2 linked regions of the Algoriphagus machipongonensis genome follow. The protein of the gene in region 1 interacts with the protein of each later gene in a pairwise test. Links are inferred from orthologs where the notes say so. Each region holds a gene or a part of one and is shown on either strand. Other genes may lie near its edges. The genes, in order: topA and ALPR1_RS16425.

Region 1 (12,677 bases):
CGCTTCTTTTGGTATCAAGCCGGTTCAACTAATTACACTCGCTCAACTAGCAAATGGAATTTTACTTCCCTTGATTTCTGCTTGGATTATCTGGATTGGAGCACAGGAAAAAATTATGGGTAAGTTCCACTCAAGCACTCTCCAAAATATATTTTACCTGGCAATATGGTTGATCACATTAACGCTGGGTTTAAAAAGTATAGGAGCTGTTTTTGGGATTTGGTAAAAGCAATTTTATAAATTTTCAGCACCAAATGTATCTCCTTGACTTAAATCTCCAGTCTCAAAACCTCTTCTAAACCATTTCATGCGTTGAGCTGATGTTCCATGCGTAAATGAATCAGGCACGACTCTACCACCTGCTTGTTTTTGAAGTCTATCATCACCAATGGCATTCGCTGCATTTAAAGCTTCTTCCAAATCACCTCGCTCCAGCCATCCATTTGATTTCTGACTGTGGTTTGCCCAGACACCTGCTAGGAAATCAGCCTGTAATTCAAGTTTTACGGAATATTGGTTATAGTCCTTTTCGCTCAATTGCCCTCTTAACTTTTGAACTTCATCAGTAATCCCCATGATATTCTGAATATGATGCCCTACTTCATGAGCAATCACATAAGCTTGAGCAAAATCTCCAGGGGCATTTAATTGACGCTCCATATCTTCAAAAAAACTTAGGTCTATATATAACTTTTCATCTGCAGGACAATAAAAAGGACCTGTAGCCGAAGAAGCCGTTCCACAGGAAGAGTTGACAGAATTTGTAAATAAAACCAAGGTAGGGTTACGGTAATTCTCCATTTGCTGATTCCAAACCTCTTCGGTATCAGCAAGAATGGTAGCACAAAATTCAGCTAACCTATCCTCTTCAGCTGTTGGCGTATAATTGGTTTCGGTGGTAAAGCCTTGGCCCCCCCCCATCATTCCTCCAATAAAGGAAAGCGGGTTAGTACCAGTCACCACAGAAAAAACCACAACAATTCCAACGATGATCAACCCGGTCTTGGAAAATAGGATTTTTAGCAAAGGACCAATCAGCAAGGGATTAAATCCTCCACCTCCCATTCCTGAACTTCTTTTCCCCCTTCTGTCATCAATATTGGAGCTTTGTCTTTTCCCTTGCCATTTCATAATGATATTTTTTGTTAGTTGATAGTAGCAAATTCAAACTGCATAAATACCAATCCTCTAAAAATAAATTGGAAAGGATATTCAATTGGAGTTAAAATTGATCAATTAAAATTAACTAATTTCCAAAATCACTAGTCAATCGATCTAATTAATTTGAATAAAAATCTTGAACCCATGAATCTAAAAAGTCCCATAATCACTACCTCCAAGAGGTTTTTCGTTTTACCTTTTCTTGCTTTAATTTTTGCTTTTCCAGCCCTTTCCCAAACAGGTGTTGGTGTGGAACCGATAAAAGGTGCAAAGCTTTTAATGGATGGCTCTGAGAAAATGCTTCATAAAAACTGGGAGTATTGGGAAGGACCGAGGTTCTCCAGCACCATGCCTATTAAGTGGCCAACAGCAAAAGACCCCATCAGCGGAGAATCTGTCATCAGCAGCAATGACCCTGCAGGAGCAGGAGGTAAATACGGAGCCGCAGATATTGTGACAAAACAAAAATACGAAGACTTCAGAGCCCATGTCGAATTCTTTGTCAAAGACCCGGGAGGGAATAGCGGAGTTTACTTACAAAACCGATACGAAATCCAGATTTTGGATGGAGATAACACGGATCATGGCATGGCGGCAATCATCAACGAGCAGATACCAACTTCCGATGCATACAATGGTACAGGAAAGTGGAATGCATATGATATTACCTTCAAAGCAGCAAGGTTTGAAAATGGAGTTTTAACTGAAAAAGCGCGAGTAACAATTTACTTTAACGGAGTTAAGATTCATGAAGATCAACCCATCCAACAAGTCTGGGGAGGTCCAAACTCCGGTTTAGATGGTGGAAATGATGGAGGAAAAGGAATCACCGATACCCCTGGAGGTTTAAAGCTTCAAGCTGAAGGCCATGATGTTTTTTATAGAAATATCTGGATCAAAAAATTGAATCTGGACGGAAAAAGTACTGATTTCTAAAAAGAGGAAATTAGAAAGGAAAAAGAAAGCCTCGGACGAATGCCCGAGGCTTTTCTGCATTTTAAACTGCATCAAACCCATTTTATTTATCTGCTTTCTGCAGAACTATCTTTTAATTCTTTTTCATTTATAAAAGGAATTGAAAACTCTAGATTTCTTACCCAAATCAACAATCGAGGAATTACTGGCAAAGCCACTAAAACTCCGCCGATCGCGAATAAATGGCTTGGGAATGTGAAATAGCTTCCTGAACTAAAAACTCCCAAAATCAGCACAGTACTCAAGGGCAGAGATACGGCTAGGATATTAATCCCTAACTCCAAGTTAAAAGTCCCCTCCTCCACTGTCACTTCTTTATCCCTTTCTAATTGTCGTACCGCAGACATATGAGCAAAAGGCCAAAAGGAACAGGCTGACAATGGAAAAACCACCGCGAGTAAGATTGCTGCTTCACTAGGCAGGTCTACCAAAGAGATGAAAATCCCAGAGATGATAAAACTGAATCCCGCTCTCAAGATTAGTACTGAAGCAATCTTTTGAATCTGCTCTCTTTTCAATATGACTGAAACACCTATGAATAAGAGCACTAAAGGCGTCATAATGTCCTTTAGCATCAAAACCGACTCTCCGATAAAACCAGGAAGGTTTTCTAATCTGTAGCCCATAGCTAGAATGATCAATGCGACAATTATCACCATGTTTATAGGTTCTTTAAACATAGAGATCACAAGCTCCTTGACTTTCTGTCCATTGGACCGACTACCTAAACCAAAGTTTTTATAATACATACTCATAGCAAACAGATAAGAGAAAATTAGTACATAAACTTTATTTCCTATATCTGCCAAAGCACCCCAAGCAAGGGCATCTTCGCCAAGGTATTCCAATAGAAATGGAAAACAGGATAACCCGGGTGCTAAAGAAGGAATCATTAACAACCAGGTTCGCGTTTCCGCTGAATCTTTCTTGAAACCTAGTAAAGGCAGTACCATTTTACTGCTGATCAGCATCATGGCATTCCAAGCCAAAATCAACAGGGGAAGAAACATCAATTCGGTATCGATGTCAATTTTGAGCAGAGCTACAAAAATCATTGCAGGCAAAGCCAAATCTAGAATAATCGTTTTTAGGCCTTTTTTATGGTCATCTTTTACCAACCTATTTTTGAGCAAATACCCAATTAAGATCAGTAATAGCAGAGAACATGTTTTTTGTAAGGCTAATGACATAAATTAAGTATTATTAGGCAGTCACTTTCTTGAATGTCTCTACGAAAATTTCCATCTCGCTTTTCGTTCCCATACTTACTCTACACCAGTCTTTATCATTAATGTTGAATACTCTGATACCAACTCCTGAATCATACATCCCTTTCATAAACTCTTTTCCATCCATAGCGATAGGGAAAATCATAAAACTGGTATGAGAAGGAATAATATCATAACCCAATGAGGTTATTGCATCATGGGTGAAGTGTCTACATTCAGAATTATACCCACGGCATTCTGTCAAGAACTTGTTTTGTTTCATACTAGCAATTGCTCCATTCAAAGAAGTCACACAAAGGCCCATGGTACTTCTTACATATTGGGTCACGCTCTCAATTCTTTCTGGTGTAGCTACCATATAGCCAATTCGCAAACCAGCCATTCCATGAATCTTACTGAATGTTCTGGCAACAATGACGTCTTTTCCTTCAGCAACTAATCCTACCATGGATTTTGATTCCGGATTTTCTAAAAACTCCAGGTAAGCTTCATCTACAAAAACAGGCGTTTTCTCAGATACTTTAGAACAAAATGCTTTTAGCTTTTCCGAGTCCGTAATAGAACCAGTTGGATTATTTGGATTACATACGTAGATAAGTTTGGTCTCTGCATCTATTGCTTTTTCCATAGCATCTAAGTCATGTCCATAATCCGAGGCTAATGGAACAGGCTTCCATGAACCTCCCATGGATTGAGCGGTATTGATCAAAGACATGTAAGAAGGATCTGCAGAAATAACATTCCCCCCATCTTTGAATCTTGTAATAGCTACTTTCTCCAACAAATCAGTAGAACCAGGACCTAGCATAATATGATCTGGAGAAACTCCTTCTTTCTCAGCAATCATATCTATTAAAACTTTTGCCTCTCCATGACCATATCGGTTTCCTATACCAGCTGTATTTGCAATAGCTTTGACCACTTCTGGTGCTGGACCATATGGGTTTTCATTGGCATTCAATTTTGCCAACATTTTTGGTTCTGAAATCGGGAAATCAGGCAGATATTCACCCAAAATACTTTCAGGTGCATAATGAAAAGCTCCCGAGGCTGCTTTCTTTGGTAAAGCAAATGATGGAGATGCCACCAACGCTCCCGCAGACAGCAAACTCGTTTTCATCCAATCTCTTCTGTTCATTGACTTGATCATGTTTTCAATGGTTAGGGTATATATTTCTAAAAGGGTTTCTTAATAACAATACCGTATGCAACCCAACCTGGGAAATTCATACGATTAAACTTAAGGCATCTAAAGCCTTTGAATGGGTTATTTTATCCGAAAAAATTCCGGTTGGGGTGGGTTTACTATTAAAAACAACAAATTTTCATCAATTCAATTAACACTGGGTCAATTTTTAACTGATTAAATCTATTTTTCTGTTAAGGTATAGAAATTAGGTTTAAAAATAAACCATTAACAAAAGGATTTTTGTTTAAAAATTATTTTTAGGGTCTTTTTTAACCCTTAAAAAAATTATTATTGAAAAACTTCTTTTAGAATGCCCGTATTTAACCCCACCATTTGCCATTCATTGATTTCAAGATCCAGGCATACCATCATTCCTGGCTGCATATTCAAATAACTTTCTCCAGAAATATGTGAAACCAAAAGACTGATAATAGGATTATGCCCTACGATTAGGCAAGAATTATGAGTAGAAGGAATATTTTCAATCAAATTGATCAAAGCCCCTAAATTCCCTTCATAGATTTCCTTTAAAAAAATTTCCTCTCCTATTGCTAAGTAGGACTCCATAATTTTTGCGGTTTCCATAGTCCTTTCAGCAGTGGAACAGTACATAATATCTACTCCCAAAGACCTACTTTTAAGCTCAACCCCCATCCTATGCAACCTTTCGATCCCTCTTTGCGTCAATTGCCTTTGGAAATCTGTTCCATCTGAAAAACCTGCTTCTCCATGTCTTAATAAAAATAATTGCTTCATTGTGATTGATTTAGGAACCTTAAATAGAAGTAATATTTCGCAAAAATCTCACCAAATAGAAGGATAGAATTTTTATTTATTTTGATTAAAAAACTAAGCCCTCTATTTTTAGCAATCCAAATCGGGCGTTTTAGCCCAAAAACAAACAGCTTTTTATGTCGAAAAACCTTGTTATTGTCGAGTCCCCTGCCAAAGCAAAAACCATTGAAGGTTACCTTGGTAGTGATTATAAGGTTGTTTCAAGCTACGGCCATGTGAGAGATCTCCCTAAAGGAGATAAAGCAATTGATATTAAAAATAGGTTTGAACCTACCTATGAGGTTACTGCCGATAAAAAGGATGTAATCAAAAACCTGAAGGCAATGGTGAAGGATTCAGAAATGATCTTCCTAGCCAGTGATGATGACCGCGAAGGAGAAGCCATTTCCTGGCATTTAAAAGAGGTTTTAAAGCTTAAGGAAGAGCAAACTAAGCGAATTGTCTTCAGAGAAATCACCAAAAATGCAATTTCCAAAGCCATAGAAAACCCTCGTGGTATTGACTATGACTTGGTCAATGCACAGCAAGCGAGACGTATCCTTGATCGATTGGTAGGTTTTGAACTTTCTCCAATCCTTTGGAAAAAAATTAAAACTGGTTTATCAGCCGGTAGAGTTCAGTCAGTGGCTGTTCGTCTTATTGTAGATAGAGAAAGAGAAATCGAGCAGTTTAAGGCTAAGTCCAGCTTTAGAATTACTGCGCTATTTGAAGTAGAAGGAAAAGTATTTAAAGGAGAGCATCCCAAGCGTTTTGAAACGAAAGAGGAAGCTGAACAATTCCTAAAATCTTGCCTGAATGCTGAATTTTCAGTTGGTAACCTAGAGAAAAAACCTGGTAAAAAATCTCCAGCTGCTCCATTCACCACTTCTACCCTACAGCAGGAAGCAAGTAGAAAGCTTTACTTTTCGGTTGCACAAACCATGTCGGTAGCACAGAAGCTTTATGAAGCAGGTAAGATTACCTACATGCGTACTGATAGCGTCAACCTTTCGGAAGACGCAATGAATTCTGCTAAAAACGCCATTAATAATTCTTATGGAGATCAATACCATAAGGCTAGAAAATATTCAACAAAATCTGAAGGAGCTCAGGAAGCTCACGAGGCCATCAGGCCAACAGATTTTTCTGTAAATGAAATTTCTGGAGATAGAAATGAGCAGCGTTTATACGACTTAATCTGGAAGAGAGCCATCGCCTCTCAAATGTCCGATGCTGCCTTAGAGAAAACAACAATCACAATTGATATCTCCAATTCAGATCAACACCTAGTGGCAACTGGCGAGATCATCAAGTTTGATGGATTTCTTAAAGTATACTTAGAAGACACTGATGATGAGCCAGAAGATGAGGATAATGTAAATAAGTCACTTCTTCCACCTTTGGAAATCGGTCAAGGCCTAGGCCTAAAAGAGATGAAAGGGAAAGAAACTTTCTCCCGTTCGGCTCCAAGGTATACGGAAGCTTCACTTGTGAAAAAATTAGAGGAGTTAGGCATCGGTCGTCCATCTACTTACGCACCAACTATATCTACCATACAGAGAAGAGAATATGTCATCAAGGAATCACGAGATGGCACGCCTAGAAAATATGTGGAAATGGTTATCGCCGATTGCAATTTTAAAGACGAAGTAAAAACAGAAATTACAGGAGCTGAGAAGCAAAAGCTTTTCCCGACCAATATAGCCATGGTCGTAAATGATTTTCTTGTGGAGCATTTTCCAAATGTGATTGACTTCAGTTTTACTGCTCGAGTAGAAAAGGAATTTGATGACATCGCCACTGGAGGTCAGGATTGGCACGATATGATTCAATCATTCTATGGCAACTTCCATCATAATGTAGAAGAAACAGAGCAAGTTTCCAGACAGGATATCAATACGAGCAGAGAACTTGGTAAGCATCCGGAAAGCGGGAAACCGATGATTGCAAGATTAGGCAAATTTGGTCCGCTTGTTCAAATCGGAGATAGTGAAGATGAAGAAAAGCAGTATGCTAGCCTTAAAAAAGGGCAATTCATAGAAAACATCACGCTCGAAGATGCTTTAGAGCTATTTAAGTTACCTAGAGACGTGGGGATGTTTGAGGATAAGAAAATGGTTGCAGCCATTGGAAGGTTTGGTCCTTATATCAGACATGATGGTGCTTTCTTCTCAATCGGGAAAGAGCTAGACCCATTGAGCATAAATGAGGAAGAGGCGATTGAAATCATTAAAAACAAGCGTGAAGCAGATGCCAAAAAGCATATCAAATCATTTGATGAAAACCCTGAAATCCAGGTATTGAATGGCAGATGGGGGCCTTACATAAAGATGGGTAAGAAAAACTATAAAATCCCAAAGGATAAAGTTGCTGAAGACCTGACTTACGAGGAAACAATTCATATCATAGAAAACCAGCCTGAGCCTAAAAAGAAAGGTCGATTTGCTAAAAAGAAAAGCTAATTCAATCAGTCAAGTCAGTCTTATTTTATGACAATGAGATTATATCAAAGACCAAAACCAGTGTTTCAATACCTGATTTTGGTCTTTTTTTTAGGGCTTTCCCCAATTCTTTTGAAAGCTCAAAACACTTTAAAAGGAAGAGTTTTGGAATATGGCACCAAGGCTCCTATTCCTTATGCGAGTATTTTTCTTACCAACACCACATTAGGAGTTACAGCTGATGAAGAGGGTAAATTCTCTTTAAAAATCCCAGACGGAAGCTTCGATGTGATTGTGAGGATGCTGGGTTACGAATCAGTCAACTTCTCTATAAACACAAATGAACTTCCAGCAAGTGGATATCAGGTTCAGTTAAATACTATGGATCAAGAACTTGAGGAAATAGAATTAGAAGTAGAAAGAGATCCAATTTGGTACAGAAACTTGGAGTATTTTAAATGGTATTTTATTGGTTCCTCAAAAAATGGTCGTGAAGTAGTCATAGAAAACGAAAAAAAATTACTTCTGGATAGAGATACTAACCCTAATATTTTACAGGTAAGTGCAAAAGAGCCCATTCTACTTGACAATCCTAATTTAGGCTACAAAGTAGAATTTCTATTGGTTGACTTTCAGTACAATTTTAAAGAGGAAACCATCCTATACAAAGGCTATCCCCTATTTATTCCTTATAAGGATCTGGGTAAAAGCAAACAGAAAAAAATAGCTAAAAACAGAGCAGAGGCATACAACGGCAGTTTACAGCATTTTATTCATAGCCTATATTTAGGAATTAGTCAAGATGAAGGTTTTGTTGTGAGAAGACTAAAAAAGATTCCCAATCCTGAAAAACCAACCAAAACCGAAATGGATGAGGCGCGGTTAATTTTCAAAACCAGCACATCTCTAGAAGTAAAAGACAGCATTCAGACACATTTTTTATCTAAAGCACATCTTTCAGACAAAATTGAGATCCTAGATCAAAATGAATTAGACCCTGAAAAACTTCTAGACAGGCATGAAAACGGAAGGGTTTTTATCCTATTTGAGGATCAAATTCATATCACCTACCTTAACGAAACTTTACCCAGAGAATACGTGGGAGCATCTGCAGGAAGAGATAAAAAATCACCTCAAATTTCGAGATTAAGAATAACTGACCCAAAAGTAGAAATATTTTTTTCCGGGAGTTTTGATGACCCACTTGGAATCATGGTAGAGGAATATATGGCTTGGGAAAGAGTGGGTGATCTTATGCCTTGGGATTACGTACCCATCAGAGGGAAATAGATTCCAATGATTTTCGTTTAACAGAAAGTTGACAAATCTTGAAATTTTTAAACTTCAAAAATTAATAAGATGAGTAAGAAGAAGTTTGTAGTACTATCAGGGGCGGGTATATCTCAAGAAAGTGGAATCAAAACCTTTCGGGATAGTAACGGCCTTTGGGAAAACCATGATATCATGGAAGTTGCCTCGCCTCAAGGTTGGAATAAGAACAGAGCTTTGGTACAGGAGTTTTATAACCTCCGCAGAAAACAAGCACAAGAATGTCAACCTAATACTGCTCATATAAAATTAGCTCAGTTAGAGGATAAATTCGACATCACTATAATTACACAAAATGTCGATGATCTTCACGAGAGAGCAGGGTCTTCAAAGGTAATTCATCTTCACGGGGAACTTAACAAAGCCCAAAGTAGCTTTAACCCTGATTTAGTTTATCCATTGGATCATTGGGAAATCAAGGAAGGGCAACTATGTGAATTGGGAAGTCAATTAAGACCTCATATTGTTTGGTTTGGGGAAATGGTGCCGAAAATGTCTGATGCTATCGAGGAAGCCGCAAAGGCAGATATCTTTTTAGTGATAGGTACTTCTTTACAGGTTTACCCTGCCGCAAGCATTATAGAATATGTACCTTCTACAGCCAAAAAATTCTTGATCGACCTACAGATCCCAGATTATAAACTAGATCCAAGTGTTATTTGTATAGAAAAAAAGGCCAGCGATGGAATGAAGGAACTAGAAAATGTTATTTTAGAAGAATAATTACAGCCCAGAAAATCTTTTTTAAATCTAATTTTTACATATGGCATCCAAAAAATCAACCTGGCCTGTATTTCAATTTAATGAAAGTAAGGATACCATTTCTCTGCTTCATTTATGGATCCAGATTGTGGGGAAGGTAAAACTAAAAAAGTCACCTTGGCAAAATCATTCCTGGCATGGTGCGTTGCATGTTAACTACCAAGGGCTGACAACTAATTCCATTCCTTATGAAAATGGAATTTTTGAAATCATGTTTGATTTTATTCATCATGAGCTGAAAATCAAAACTAGTTCAGGAACAAGAGACCGCTTTTCTTTAGGTGGACAAACCGTAGCAAGTTTTTATGAAATGCTAATGGAAAAACTTGAATTCTTAGGTATAGAAGTTACAATAGACGACATGCCGGAAGAAGTAATAGGCGCTATTCCATTTTCTAAAAACACAAAAAAAGTCCCTTACCAAGCCAATGAAGTGCAGAAATTCTGGAAGGTATTGGTGCACACTCAAAATGTACTTACTAATTTCAGAAGTGGGTTTATTGGCAAACAAAGTCCTGTTCATTTTTTTTGGAACTCTTTTGATTTGAGTTATTCAAGATATTCTGGAAAACCTATATCCTCACCAGAAAATACTGAAGGTGAAAATGATTTGAATGCTCAGGAAGTTTTTAATGTGGGATTTATGCCAGGAAACTTGACATTTCCCAATCCCTGTTTTTTTACTCAATTGAAACCTACACTCCCATCTATTAAGGATCAAAAAGTAAGTCCTGAGGCTGCAGAATGGAAAGATGAATTGGACAGATTTATTTTGCCATACGATGTCGTTCAAAAATCTGACTCCCCAAAAGAAACTTTACTATCATTTTTACAAAGCAGCTATGAGGCCTGCGCAAACCTTGCTGAATGGAATAGAAAAGAGCTTGAAGCAAATAGAGCAAACGAAATTTGATTTTGGATTTAAATCCAAATAGTTTTTGAAATTCTAACTGACTAAATAAAGTGGTTTTTCAGATTAGGCATTGACTTGAACTGAAAGACTTTCATGGGGCAAGTTTAATTTGTTCCTGCTAACCCAGAAATGAAGACCATTTCAGAAGCCCTAGGTTTTTATTAGAAAGATTGGTGTTTTAAATTCAGGAAAAGCCTCTTGAACTTGCTAGTTTTAGGACTGATTCAACTATTTTGGTAACTATTTACTTTACATACACCCAATAATCCAGATTCTATGCAAATTAATGACCACAATCCACTTCCTACTTATCACGCTGATCCGAAGAGATATGATCAGATGAAATACAGAAAGTGCGGAAATAGTGGATTAAAATTACCTGAAATCAGCCTTGGCTTATGGCATAATTTCGGTCATAATTCAGACTTTACTTTAGGAAGAAAAATTTTAAGAAGAGCTTTCGACTTGGGGATCACCCACTTTGATCTTGCAAATAATTATGGCCCTCCATACGGAGCTGCTGAGGAAAATTTCGGAAGAATTTTTCAAAAAGACTTTCTTACTTACCGGGATGAGTTACTAATTTCCAGCAAAGCGGGTTGGGATATGTGGCCAGGACCTTATGGGAATTTTGGTTCAAAAAAATATTTGATCGCTAGTTTAGACCAAAGTCTAAAAAGGATGGGACTTGATTATGTAGACATCTTTTATCATCACAGACCTGATCCTGAAACGCCTTTAGAAGAAACCATGGGTGCTTTGGACCAAATTGTAAGACAAGGAAAGGCTTTATATGTTGGGATTTCTCAATACAGTGCAGAAGACACGGTTAAAGCCTATGAAATTCTTGAGAAAATGGGAACGCCCCTATTGATCCATCAACCTCGGTATAGTATGATGGATCGTTGGGTTGAAAATGGTCTAATGGATGTTTTGGGTGACAAAGGAATTGGAAGCATTGCTTTTTCACCTTTAGAACAAGGTTTATTGACCAATAAGTATTTGAAAGGTATTCCAGAAAATTCTCGGGCAGCAAAAGACGGGAGGTACTTGAAGCCAGACCAAATCTCTGAAGAGAAAATAAAAATGGTCAGTAAGTTGAATGACATTGCCCAAACTAGGGATCAAACTTTGGCACAAATGGCGATAGCATGGCTGCTAAAAGACCCTAGAATCACATCAGTTTTGGTGGGTGTGTCAAAGCCAGAACAACTTGATGATAATGTTAAAGCTATTGCCAATTCAACATTTGGCCCTGCAGAAATCACTCAGATAAAATCCCTTATCGGAGCTTCATGAAAGTAACCTCCAACCGAAGTGCCTTGACATTGATCGTTCTAGCTCAATTTCTTGGCACTTCTCTTTGGTTTGCAGGAAATGCCGTAGTACCAGAATTAAGTCAGCTTTTAGAGGACAATTCTTTATTGGCCCCTATTACATCTGCTGTACAGTTTGGTTTTATTTCAGGCACTTTTTTCTATGCTCTTTTTTCAATTCCAGATAGATTTTCCCCCATCAAAGTATTTTTGACTAGTGCTATCCTAGCTTCTGCAAGTAATTTGATGATCATATTTCTTCCGCTGAAGATTGAATTCATACTCGTTTGCAGGTTTTTTGTCGGAGTCTTTTTGGCTGGAATTTATCCAGTTGGGATGAAAATTGCAGCCGATTACTTCGAAAAGGGCTTGGGAACTGCTCTAGGCTATTTGGTTGGAGCTTTAGTGCTAGGGACTGCATTCCCCCATTTAATCCAAGGTTTAGACCTTCAGCTATCTTGGAAGATTATTTTTATATGCACTTCGGTTTTAGCGATTATTGGTGGGCTATTGATTTATCTATTTGTTTCCGACGGCCCCTTTAGAAAGAAAAACCAAAAATTTGAAATTAGCTTAATCCCTAAACTG
Region 2 (12,534 bases), 1.6 Mb from region 1 along the record:
AGCTCAAAAACCATCTCTGTCTTTACAGATTCGGGGCATCCAGAAAAATGGAAACTTTTTGGAAAACTAATGGCAAGTTCGGTTTCTAACTCAATAATTACCGTATTGGCAGACGATAAGCCTATTTATGAACTGCCGATCGATGCCATTCCCACCAGTACTTATGGTGCAAAAGGAAAAGAAGAATTCATTTATACTGAATTTACTCCCACTGAAAATCGACTGGAAAGGATTCGCTTTCCTTTTCAATCAGCAGATTTAAATGCAATGGCCTATTGGAATTACATTGCAGTAGCAATTCCTTTTTCCAGTTTTGATCTAGCTCCTGGAATCTATTACCATTGGAAGAATAGTAGCTATTCCATTAAAACATACTCAAATTTACAATACTGGGATGTGAGCAACTTTTACCACCCAGTTCGAATTAAGGAATCTGATAAAATATCAATTTCTAGCAAAAAGTTAGCAGTTTTTAACCCTTCAGAAGCTCCTAAACTTCTCCGGCAAAAATTAATTCCTGTCTCAATAAAAGAAAATTTAGGGTCTCCCTCTCTCCTCATCATCACCACCGATGAATTTTCGTTTGCAGCAAATAAGCTGAAATCCCATAAAACCAATCTTGGGATAAACACTGAGGTGGTGTTTCTCAAGGATATTTACAATTCATTTTCCTACGGAAATAAGGACATTACTGGGATCCGAAATTTTATCGCAAAGATCTATCAAGAAAGCAAATCGCTAAAAAATGTCTTGATCCTTGGGAAAGGCACTTTTGATTATAAAGGAAAGTTGGGAGGCAGACCCAACATCGTCCCCACTTATAGCAGTAGAAACAGCTTAGATCCTTTAAAATCATATAGCTCCGACGATTATTATGCCCTGATCGATTTTGGTCAAGGGATGTGGGAAGAAACGTTGGCAGGTGATGAAAGCCTACAAATTGGAATTGGAAGGTTACCAATAATCAATAAGGAGGAGGCCAACCTGGTCGTTGACAAGATTATCAACTATGAGAATTCATCGCAACAAGGTTTTTGGAAAAAAGATATTAGCTTCTTTGCCGACGATGGAGATAAGTCCGTTCATATGCAACATGCGGAATCTTTTTCCTCCTATTTAAATCAAAATAACCCAGAGATTCATCAAAATAAACTTTACTTAGATCGTTTTGAGCAAACAAGTGCTGGTGAATCTCAAACTTCTTTTTCAGTAAAAGACGCCCTTCAAAAAACATTGGATGATGGCACTCTTATATTGAATTACATAGGTCATGGAAATGAGTCAACTCTAACCCATGAGGAAGTTTTTCAAGTAAAGGATATTGAAAATTGGCCTGTCCAGAAAAAACTTGCCCTATGGGTTACTGCAACTTGCGAGTTTGGGCGTCATGACAATCCATTTCTGCGTTCAGCTGCGGAAGAATTATTAATTGCACCAAATAAGGGTGCCATAGGCCTGTTAAGTACCGGAAGACCTGTTTTTTCCAATGTCAATTTCTCGCTAAACCAATCTTTTATTCGGTCTGTATTTCAATCAGAAAATGGCATTTATCAAGACTTGGGAGAAATTTATAAACAAACTAAAAATCAAAGCCTGAACGGGTCTCTTAATAGAAATTTCTCTTTAATTGGAGATCCTAGTCTCAAATTAGCAAACCCTGAGCTCAGCATTGAGGTCACCTCTATACAAGATAAAGAGGGGAATTCATTAGAGAATATTCACAGGACGAAAGAGGTAATACTAGAAGCATTATTGATCGACCCACTGACTGGAGCAACTCAATTTGGTTTTGAAGGAACGTATGAGTTGGAAATACTAGGAAAACCTGTGGAAACAGAAACCTTGGGAGATGAAAACAATCCTTTTTCTTTTTCTGAAGACAAAACAGTTCTTTTCAGAGGTAGCGGTATAGTCAGTGAAGGGGAAATAAAATCGACTTTTATCTTACCAAAAGGCATTGATGAGGCTGAAATTTCAGGAAAAATCAGGTTATCGGCCCAAGAGTCAAAAGTAAATGGCTTTGAAGCTTTCGGGTACAGCTCGGCAATTATTTCAAATGAGTCTGGAGATATTATTGATTCGGAAGGCCCAGCAATTGAGGTTTTTGCAAATGGAACAGCTATTCAAAAGCAATCATTTCCCTCGAAGTCTTTAAATATGGAGCTTGTATTTGAAGATTCTTCAGGGATTGATATCTCTGGGCAGTTTGCAGGGCGTAATATTCTGATTCAGGTAAATAATGGAGAAGAAATAAATTTAAATCAGGATTTTGTCGCCTCAGACAATTCCTATAAAAAAGGACAAGTAAGCTTTTTTCTCACGGGTTTAGAGGAAGGAAAAAACCAAATTCTAATCCAAGCTTGGGATAATTTAGGAAATCAAAGTATCTTGAGCTTAGAAATTCTTATTGAGGGAAGTGAGCGGTTTAGGATATTGAATTACCAAACGTATCCTAACCCAACAAACGACGTTAGTAACTTTGTATTGGAGCATAACCGACCTGGAGAAAATATACAAATGACAATTTCTGTATTTCAAACGACAGGTCAGGCAATATATTCGGATTCATTTCGTTTGATCAACGCTGCGGCAAAGATCGAAGACATATCATGGATATTTTTACAAAACCAAACGAAATATCCCGCAAAAGGAACTTATATTTACAAAATAACGCTTCAAACAGAAACCGATAATTCAATGGCGGTAGCAAGCGGTCAAATCGTGATTAAATGAAAATAAAGGCCATTAGAAAAAGGGATTTAGTATTCCTATTAATTTTCACCCTGGCTAGTTTTACAACTTTCGCTCAGAATAGCACTATCATATCGGGGCAAGACCCCTCGAGGAGAGTGATCACTACAGCTGTGCCTTTTTTAAATTTTGCTCCTGATTCAAGACACTCCGCTATGGGGGATGCAGGCGTTGCAACTTCTCCTGATGCAAATTCAGCACATTGGAATGCTGGAAAACTAGCTTTTGTAGATGGAAAAATGGGATTTTCACTTTCCTATTCCCCTTGGCTTGGGAAACTGGTCAATGACATGTCCTTAAGTTACCTCACAGGTTATTTCAAAATCGATGAAGTTTCGACTTTTGGATTTGACTTGAGGTATTTTAATATGGGCGACATCCAATTGACAGACGGTTTAGGGAACGAACTAGGAGAATTTAATCCCAGAGATATTGCTATTGGTGGTACCTATTCCAGAAAACTATCTTCAAACCTTGCTTTGGGTATTTCGGCAAGATTTATTCACTCTAATCTATCTGGAAACATTTCCTCATCTGGTGGAAACGAAAGTAGACCAGGTATCAGTGTAGGGACAGATGTTGGTCTTTACTACCAAAAACCTATCTACTCTGGAGCGAAAGAAGGCACCTGGTCCTGGGGCGTAAGCATCACCAATATTGGTCCTAAAATCACTTATAACAGTGCGGATGACTTAGATTATATTCCCACCAACTTAAAACTGGGAACTGCTTATTCTCTTGATTTGGATCCAATGAACACGATCACATTCGCTCTGGATTTCAACAAATTATTAGTACCCTCACCTCCAATTTATCAGACAAATGAAGATGGATCATTAGTCACTGATGAAAATGGAAACTTGGTAATTGCTCAAGGGAAAGACCCAAATCGCCCGTTAATTTCTGGAATGTTTGGTTCATTCGCAGATGCTCCAGGTGGGTTTTCGGAGGAAATTCAGGAGATCACATTATCTTTTGGTGTAGAATATACTTATGCAGAAAAATTCAATTTAAGGACCGGTTACTTTTTTGAAAATCAAAGCAAAGGTGGTAGAAAATACTTTACCATGGGCGTAGGGTTTGACCTGAAGCGAATAGGATTTGATTTCTCTTACCTCGTTCCACAAAAGCAGAATCACCCTTTAGCTGAAACTTTAAGGTTCTCTTTACTTTATACTATTCCGAACGAATAATGGAATTAGACAGGTCCAAAGCTCCTGAATTTAAGGTTCCGGAGGATTTTGAACTATCCCCACCTCAAAAACTCACATTAGAAAACGGGGCAAACTTATTTTTCACTTACACTCCAAACTTGGAGGTGGTGAAAATTGAAGTAATTGGTTTAGGTAAAAAGGCATCTCTCCCACTTTCCCAACACTTAATCCCAGAATTTGCTTTGGCTTTGCTTCAGGAAGGCATATCCACACTAAATGGGGAAGAACTGGCTGAATATTTTGATTTTCACGCAAGTGAAATTAGTCCTATTCAGACATTCTCGCATGAAGGACTTAGCCTGTTGACTACAAAAGCACACTTAAACCCGGTACTTGAGGTATTCTTAAAACTATTTACAGAAGCAACTTATCCTCAGGAAGCGCTGGAAAAGCGAAAATCACAAAAAAAATTGGGGATTAAACTCCAGAAAGAAAAGTCCTCCATTAGAGCCACTCAGCTATTTCGTCAATCTCTTTTTGGTCTGGATCATCCTTATGGCACAATACCATTGGAGGAACATGTGGACGAAGTCACTCAAGATCGCCTGTTTTTTTATTACCGAGAAATGCTCTGGCAGGAAATGGAGATCTTTGTCAGCGGAAAGCTTTCAGAATCTGAACTACAACAATTAACCTTTAAACTAGGGAAACTACCCAATAGAAAAGCTACCAATCAAACTCTTTTGCCCGATTCAAAAACACAATTATTATGGGAAGAGTCAAGAGAAAATGCGGTACAAAGTAGTATTCGAATGGGTTGTCTTTCTATTCCAAAAACGCATCCGGATTACATTGGGTTATCGGTATTCAACACTATTCTGGGAGGTTACTTTGGTTCTCGATTAATCAAAAATATCCGAGAAGATAAAGGACATACTTATGGGATTTTTTCTAGCCTTGGAGAAATTGGTGACATCAACTACTGGGTAGTTGCGGCAGATGTTCAAAAAGCATTTTACCAAGAAGTGATCGATGAGATTTATTTAGAAATTGATAGATTAATAGAAGAGCCTACCTCTGATGATGAAATTGAAGTAGTTAGGAACTACATGATCGGACAAATGCTCTCCCGCTTTAGTTCATCTTTTGATTTAATGGACAGGTTTAGATCAGTCCATCAAAGCGGATTGGATTTCAATTTCTATTTTGACAAACTTGGCTATTTAAAGACTTTCACTACGGAGGATATCCAAGCAATAGGAAGGAAATACTTTAAGGAAAAAGACTTTGTGAGAATAGTAGTCGGTTAATCAGGTAATTCTAACATATAGCCAAGCTAAATCAAGCTTAGTTTTCGACCAAATCTTATATATCCCAAACATAAGACTCTTTATTCCCAGCTCTTTTCCAAGCTCAATAAAGCCTTCGGCCACTTCAAAATTCCCTGACCATAATGCATGCTTGAGTTCGTATAGTAATCTTTTTTCAAGTGCTTTATTCTCACTCTCACTTTCATTCATCTCTTTGATTTTTTGACAAACAAGCAGCGTGCTTGGTAACATTACAGAGTGGTATGGAGTATATTGTCTGCTAGAAAGTGATTCGGAGTGTTTTCTTTTTAACACCCCTACATGATCCGAAAAAACGACGGGATATTCTCTTGCTAACCGAACCTGTATATCAAAATCTTCATAACTTAAGTTCTCATCATAGCCCCCCTCTTTTACTAAAATGGGTCTATTGAAAACAATGGTCGGTGAGCAGATATAATGATATTGAACCAAGGTTTCATAAATACGCTCAATTTCAATTTGCTTTCTTAACTCTCCTCCATTCCCCCTCTTATAAAAAGTCTGAATAAGTCCGCTTTCCTCCAAAATATAAGCATCTGAAAAAACAAAGGCAGCTTCTGGAGATTGCTTTAGGCAATCTATTGACATTGATAAATGATCTGGATAGAATACGTCATCTCCTGCAAGGTCGACCACATATTGGCTTTTTACTTGGCCCAAGGCAGCATTAAATGCTACAGGATAGGACAAAGGTTCATCATGTGAAATAAGCTGTACTGATAAAGTCCCGGATTTCTCGTTAATCCAATTTTGGATTACATCCAGGGATTTATCCTTGCTCCCATTGTCAATCACAATTAATTCCTTCCAAGAATAATCCTGAAGCCTCACACTTTCCAGACATTCCTCAACCCATTCTTCTTGATTGAAGCAAATACAAATGATTGTAACCGACTCAGATGTAAGCATTTTAGAGATTCTTTACCCAGGTAATCTTATTGGAAATATCATTTGAAAACCTGGATTTAAAAAATATTAAATCATGATTTGGTGAAACCTCTAGATCTGAGGAGCCTAAATCTATGATTTCCACCTTTTCTTCACTTGCCAATTTAAAGAGGTTATATAACATCAGCTCACCACCATATTTCACTTGAACCCTAGGATTGATAGCTGAAAGAAAATAATAAATCGTTTCAGGGAAAAGTTTGACTGCTAAGCTATGACCGATTGCTACCTCGCCCTGCATTAAACTAATCAAAAAATACCTGTCAGGGTATTCAGAAACCTGCTGAATAATTCTGTTTTCATCAAGATTAACATGATATCCCCTTTGCTGATTCCAAGCCCTTATATCTTGAAGGAAATTAAAATTATTGATTGAACAATTGCTAACTATTACTCCAGCATCCTTTGCTCTACTTTGATAGCGGGAATTCTCTTTCTTCAAGAACTTCTTTATCTTCTTTTTCCCAATAAAAAACTGATGGCTAAGCACTTGCTCCTGTTCAAACTTATTTTTAAACAATAAATAAGCTATCAGATCATGATTAATTTCATATGGTTTGGGTGCTTGAGTAAGCTCAATTTTTTTTATCCCTTTTTCTTTGAGATAAAACTCTACATGATTTAGAAATTCTTCCAAAGACTCAGAGCTCAATTTATCCGAAATAAAAAATCCCCCAAAGGGGGCTAATGGAAGTGACTTTGCTATTTGATCAGAATTTATCGAGAATAAAATACTTGCCTTTTCTTTACCCTTTTTAAGCCAAATAAAGTCCAAAAGGTCATCCCCAGGATTGGGGAAATTAGCGAGTAAGTACTTTCGTTCCTCCAGAAAGGATGAATCCACTCGCAATTCATAACCATCGCTAAATTCCTTTTTGTATGTTGTCAAACTCTAATTTGTTTCTGATATAATCTTGTTCTGAAAACTTTTGGTCTCCTAAACCAAGTAAAACTGCATTTTCACTAAACTGAATTGACAACCAATTCAAAGGAGGAACAACCAAGCCTTTGGAAGAGGAGTCTAAAATGAAATTCAATTTACGTTTATCGCAAGTGGTAACCTCAATAGTTAATTTACCTGCCATTGCAACAATCACCTGAGATTCTTTATAATGAGCATGGTCACCTCGGGTTTCCCCAGATTTTACATTGGAAATCCAAAAACACCTGAGGATTCCATTCGGAAACAAGACTTCGTTTTCCAGAAAATGCAAGGCTCCATTTTCGGTGCTATGGCCTGAAAACTCAATTATATAGGGTAATCTTTCTGATATTATTTCAGCATTTTCTTCTAATCCCATCAACCCTAAAAATAACAGAAATCAAACGGATTTACGGTTACTAAAAGGTTAAATTTCTAATTTAGTATTTCTAACAAAAAGTAAATTTTCCTTAGTGATGGAATCCCTTCCTCTTGACGACACTTATTTAACCATACAAAAAACAAGTGATGGATTATACAAAGACAGGAGTAGTAAATTCTTTTATTTCGCATTCCCCGTTAAGGAGGAAGAGGAAATCAAAGAAAAGCTCGGTGAATTAAGGAAAACCTATTATGATGCAAGACATCATTGCTTTGCCTATGTTCTTGGAAAAGAAGGAACTGTATTCCGGGCCGTTGATGATGGTGAACCAAATCATTCTGCTGGAGACCCGATTTTAGGTCAAATTCGTTCAAACAACCTAACGAATATCCTGATTGTGGTGGTACGATACTTCGGCGGAACAAAACTAGGAATGGGAGGCTTGATCCAAGCCTACAAAACCTCCGCGGCCTTAGCAATTGAAGAAAATGAAATTGTAGAAGAAAAGGTTATGGAAAGCGTTCAGATCCTTTTTGAATATCCTGCAATGAATGAAGTTATGAAATTGGTTAAATCCCATGACTTAACCATTCTAAATCAGGAAATGGCTTTAAATTGTCAAATGACACTAGCGTATAGAAAGGGAATTGAGGAAGAATTAATCGAAAGTTTAGATTCAATTGAAACTCTACAAATCAAGTCTTAAAAAGCTCATCCAAGTAACCTTCTTTTTTTAGTTTTTTAAAAACCTCCAGACATGCCCAGGCATCAGTTGCCGCATAGCGCTGTTGTTTCTCTGTTAAAACTTCCGCCTCCCAATTAGAAACTTGCTCAGATTTTGAAATCCTCATTTTCAAAACCATTGCACAAAGATTTCTAACCCCAACATTGTGAAATCCTACCTTTTTCAGTTCGTCATTTAGGTCAAAAAATGATAAGGGGAAGAATGAATCTGTCAGTTTTGCTAAGCCTTTGATATCATCATGCACAGCAGCGCCTACCTTCACAATACTTTCTTTTTCTAGGATATTTCTTAAGGAATCAGGGAACTCACCAATTTCATTTAAACGAAATAAAAATGCTTGGGTGGCCGTCGATAACTGCAATAAAGCAACTTGATTAATTACTCCCCGACGGAAAGCAGGTTTGGTTTCCGTATCAAAACCGATAATGCTTTGCTTTGAAAGAAATTCAGCTGCTTCCTCTACATCTTCTTTTTGATCTATCAGAAACATTTCTCCTTCAAATTGCCCCAAAGGCAACTTATTTACTTCTTCCTTACTTATTTTAAATGGAATCATGCCAACTCTTCTTCTTTCTCGTAATAATTAATCCCAATTTTTAGGTACCCAAATAAAATAGTCATTATTGGACTGATGATATTAAAAAAGCAATAGGGTGCGTAAGTCAATGTAGCCACGCCTAATACAGAAGCTTGGGTAGCTCCGCAGGTATTCCATGGAACCAAAACAGATGTTACGGTTGCGGAATCTTCTAGCGTACGACTTAAGTTTTCTGGTTTCAATCCTCTTTTTCTATAAACGTCTGCATACATTCTACCAGGAACTAAAATTGCCAAATACTGATCTGAAGTAGTGATATTAAAGAACATACAAGTTGCTGCAGTAGAAGCAATCAATGAACCTACTCTGTGAACTTTACGGATGATGGCTTCTGCCAAAACACGAAGCATACCACTTTCTTCCATTATTCCTCCAAAGACCATCGCACAGACAATAAGCCAAATGGTATTTAACATACCTGCCATTCCTCCAGTAATCAGTAATTCATTCACCACATCATTACTGGTAACGATACTTATTTCACCATACATGGACATCATCACAGCTTTAAAACTCTGATAAGCATAAGAAGCATCTTCTGCGGCAATAGTTGAAATTATCTCAGGTTGGAAAATCAACGCAAATACTCCTCCTAACAAGGCCCCAGCTAATAAAGCTGGAATAGCGGGTACTTGTTTAATAATCATGGTTAAAACGATGATTGGAACAAGAAAAAGCCATCCGCTGACATTAAACTTCTCCAAAATCACCTCAGAAATAGCCTTTACATCATTCACTGATCCATTGGTTTCATAATTAAAACCAATTACGATAAACATCAACAAAGCGATGATGATCGAAGGAACAGTGGTTTTTGCCATATGCCGGATATGAGTAAATAAATCCGTTCCTGCCATTGCAGGAGCCAAATTTGTAGTGTCAGAAAGTGGGGACATTTTATCTCCAAAATAGGCTCCAGAAATAATGGATCCGGCAATTATACCTTCGTCAAAACCCAATGCCTTACCAATCCCCAACAGCGCCACACCCACGGTCGCTACTGTAGTCCAGCTACTTCCTGTAGCAACCGAGACTACTGCGCTTACAAAGCAGGCTGCAACAAGGAAAATGGTTGGATTAAGTACTTGGAGTCCATAATAAATCATGGCGGGAACTACCCCACTCAACATCCACGTACCTGCTAAAGCACCAATCAGGAATAATATAAGGATACTTGACATCGCAGAACTGATACTTTTTACTATTCCATCCTGCAAAGTTTCCCAGTTAAAGCCTAATCTGAAAATTGCAACCAAAGCTGCTACAGTTGCCGAGAGTATGAGGACAATTTGATTGGATCCAGAAAGGCCATCGGTTCCAAAGACCCGGATATTTAAAACCAGAAGAACAATTAAAAAAATTAAGGGAATAAGGGCGTCTGAAACCTTGGGGGCACGAGTAATTCCTTCCATTAATTGGTATTTAGTGAATTTAAGCTTTGAATCTAATCAAAAAAAATCACTTTATTTTTCAGCTATCAGACCTGCTAGTTCTTTTCCGACTTGCCATCCAACTGCAACCCCCATACCACCCAATCTCACGCCAACAGCCACTTTTTTACTTACATGCTCAATTAGAGGCATTTTCTTTTCTCCAAATGCCATAATACCCGTCCATTCTTTATCCCATAGAATTTCCTTATCTGGAAATATTACTTCCTCTGCCATTTTTTTCAGATGAGATTGAATACTTGTATTTACAGAGAAATCTGTACTCTCCTCACTGGCAAAATCAATATTTCTTGCTCCTCCCAAAAGCAATCTTCCATCTATTTCTCTAAAATAAATGTACCCTTTATCCATATGAAAGCCACCTCTCCATGGGATTTCGAATTCTAAAGGTTTGGAAAGTAAAACAAGGCCTCTTCCGGGAACAAGGGCTGTGTTTTCAAGTATTTTTTTAGTGAAAGCATTTGTACAAACAGCTACTCTCTTAGCTCTAAATTGGATGGGGTTTTTGCTAAAATTTGAGGTAACTACAGTGACACCAGAATCAATATCTAAGCTTTCCACATTTGCTCCAGTGAGTACTTTTACACCCAACTCACCGGCTAATTTCCATAAGCAGTTTAAATATCTACCTGGGTCTAATTCCCCCTCGAAACCATTTTGGATTACCATTTTAATTGAGTCAGAAAATCCCAGCTTGGAATGTTTATGAACTTCAGTAAAAACATCTTTTGGAAAAAGATCTGCCAATAATTGATTCACCTCTATCATTTTAGCTGAAGCAGAAAGCAAGGACTCATCTAATAATTCGTAACCATTGCTCTCTCGATAGCCAAGTTTCTTATCACCAAACTTCTTTCTGATCTTTTGAAGACCTTTATACCGCCTGCTAACCAGACTAAGCACTTCATCTTGCTCCATATGCTCAAGATCATCCAAAATCTCTGTAAGGCTACCAAAACAAGCGAATCCAGCATTCTTTGAACTCGCTCCAGAGGGAAATATACCCCGCTCCAAAACTAGAACTTTCGCTTTCGGATGCTTCTTCTTGAAATGGATTGCGGTAGAAAGTCCAACAAACCCTGATCCTATAATTAATAGGTCATGATCTAAAAAATTCTTTTCCTCCCAATAACTCAACATTTTAATCCTGCTTTCTATGAATAAATAATCGATGGATTTAGTAATTTGAATAAATCTAGCAGAAATATCCCCAAAATGCCATGAGAAAGATTGATGCATTACTTAACGAATATGGATTAAGCCATCAAAATCAAACCAACAAATTGATACACTGGATTTGCGTTCCTGCTATATTTTTTAGCATTGTCGGACTGATTTTCTCCATTCCAGCCAAATCAATTGCTGAATTCATGCCATTTTTAGGGGATTTTGCAAATTGGGCGACTTTGGTTCTAGCTATCGTATTAGTCTATTATTTATCCATTTCACCCCCTTTGTCATTAGGGATGTTTTTCTTTTCTGCTCTTTGTCTCGCATTTGCGAATTTTCTTGATTTATACTTCCCGGGAAAATTATGGCTAATAAGCATTGGGATATTTGTTATCGCTTGGTTTTTTCAGTTCTGGGGACACAAAATTGAAGGCAAAAAACCTTCCTTTTTGAAAGACATCCAGTTTTTGCTCATCGGCCCCGCATGGCTTATGCACTTTATTTACAAAAAAATAGGCCTATCCTATTGAATGGAATCTGATGGAGTAACACCATGATTCGGGCCGAACATCTCTTTTAGCTTTTGAATACTTTGCTGGTTTTTTAAAGTATAAATGCTTGCCAAAATAGATTTTTTCTCCCTCGCTGTAAGCCTCCAATTTAACGAAGCCCTTTGCATCGTTTCTTGACTTCCACTCAACTCCCCTGCTTGCACTTGCTCTGGCGCATATTCAAACTCCACCTTTTCCAATGGAAATGGCATAGATTCATTCATATAATTAAAAAGCACCTCATTTTGGATGGTCTGAACATGATCCCAATTGGAATAAATATTCTTAAGAGGGGTAAAGATTTTTTCGAACAACTTAGGAGGAGTTGTAGGTGGGATCTCTGTGTTTTTTTCAGAGTCTCGAATCGTAATTAAAACTACCCCTGAGGTGTTTTCAGCAATCCATTCTTGAAAAACATAAGTAAACCTTAATGCATCCTGTATCCCAAAATTATCCGACAAACCAGTATCCATTGCCTCCATCTCTGGTTCTGAAGGAAGTTGAATATTT

Evidence for each region.
Region 2: the proteins of topA (region 1) and ALPR1_RS16425 interact in binary tests that used the Escherichia coli proteins (3 or more experiments, as listed by UniProt). The link is inferred for Algoriphagus machipongonensis from one-to-one orthologs.

Annotation. Positions count from the first base shown.
Region 1 is NZ_CM001023.1:2,269,030-2,281,706, reverse strand. The notes cover bases 5,079-8,127. They hold topA (type I DNA topoisomerase), read left to right. Parts: upstream 5,079-5,465; coding sequence 5,466-7,790; downstream 7,791-8,127. Other genes in these bases: ALPR1_RS09555 (carboxypeptidase-like regulatory domain-containing protein), read left to right, coding at 7,818-8,127; ALPR1_RS09565 (SixA phosphatase family protein), read right to left, coding at 5,079-5,310. Outside these bases: ALPR1_RS09590 (Nramp family divalent metal transporter), read left to right, coding at 1-226; ypfJ (KPN_02809 family neutral zinc metallopeptidase), read right to left, coding at 235-1,131; ALPR1_RS09580 (3-keto-disaccharide hydrolase), read left to right, coding at 1,306-2,097; ALPR1_RS09575 (AEC family transporter), read right to left, coding at 2,184-3,326; ALPR1_RS09570 (pyridoxal phosphate-dependent aminotransferase), read right to left, coding at 3,340-4,515; more of ALPR1_RS09565, read right to left, coding at 4,843-5,078; more of ALPR1_RS09555, read left to right, coding at 8,128-9,059; ALPR1_RS09550 (SIR2 family NAD-dependent protein deacylase), read left to right, coding at 9,129-9,821; ALPR1_RS09545 (DUF5996 family protein), read left to right, coding at 9,862-10,773; mgrA (L-glyceraldehyde 3-phosphate reductase), read left to right, coding at 11,050-12,072; ALPR1_RS09535 (MFS transporter), read left to right, coding at 12,069-12,677. UniProt on the Escherichia coli protein: Releases the supercoiling and torsional tension of DNA, which is introduced during the DNA replication and transcription, by transiently cleaving and rejoining one strand of the DNA duplex.
Region 2 is NZ_CM001023.1:3,897,886-3,910,419, forward strand. Bases 6,504-9,409 are described here. They hold ALPR1_RS16425 (IMPACT family protein), read left to right. Parts: upstream 6,504-7,603; coding sequence 7,604-8,215; downstream 8,216-9,409. Other genes in these bases: ALPR1_RS16415 (hypothetical protein), read right to left, coding at 6,504-7,094; ALPR1_RS16420 (sugar 3,4-ketoisomerase), read right to left, coding at 7,069-7,506; ALPR1_RS16430 (3'-5' exonuclease), read right to left, coding at 8,205-8,810; nhaC (Na+/H+ antiporter NhaC), read right to left, coding at 8,807-9,409. Also shown: type IX secretion system sortase PorU, read left to right, coding at 1-2,733; type IX secretion system outer membrane channel protein PorV, read left to right, coding at 2,730-3,944; ALPR1_RS16405 (M16 family metallopeptidase), read left to right, coding at 3,944-5,215; ALPR1_RS16410 (glycosyltransferase), read right to left, coding at 5,216-6,166; more of ALPR1_RS16415, read right to left, coding at 6,168-6,503; more of nhaC, read right to left, coding at 9,410-10,264; ALPR1_RS16440 (NAD(P)/FAD-dependent oxidoreductase), read right to left, coding at 10,316-11,542; ALPR1_RS16445 (Mpo1 family 2-hydroxy fatty acid dioxygenase), read left to right, coding at 11,524-12,003; ALPR1_RS16450 (hypothetical protein), read right to left, coding at 11,997-12,534.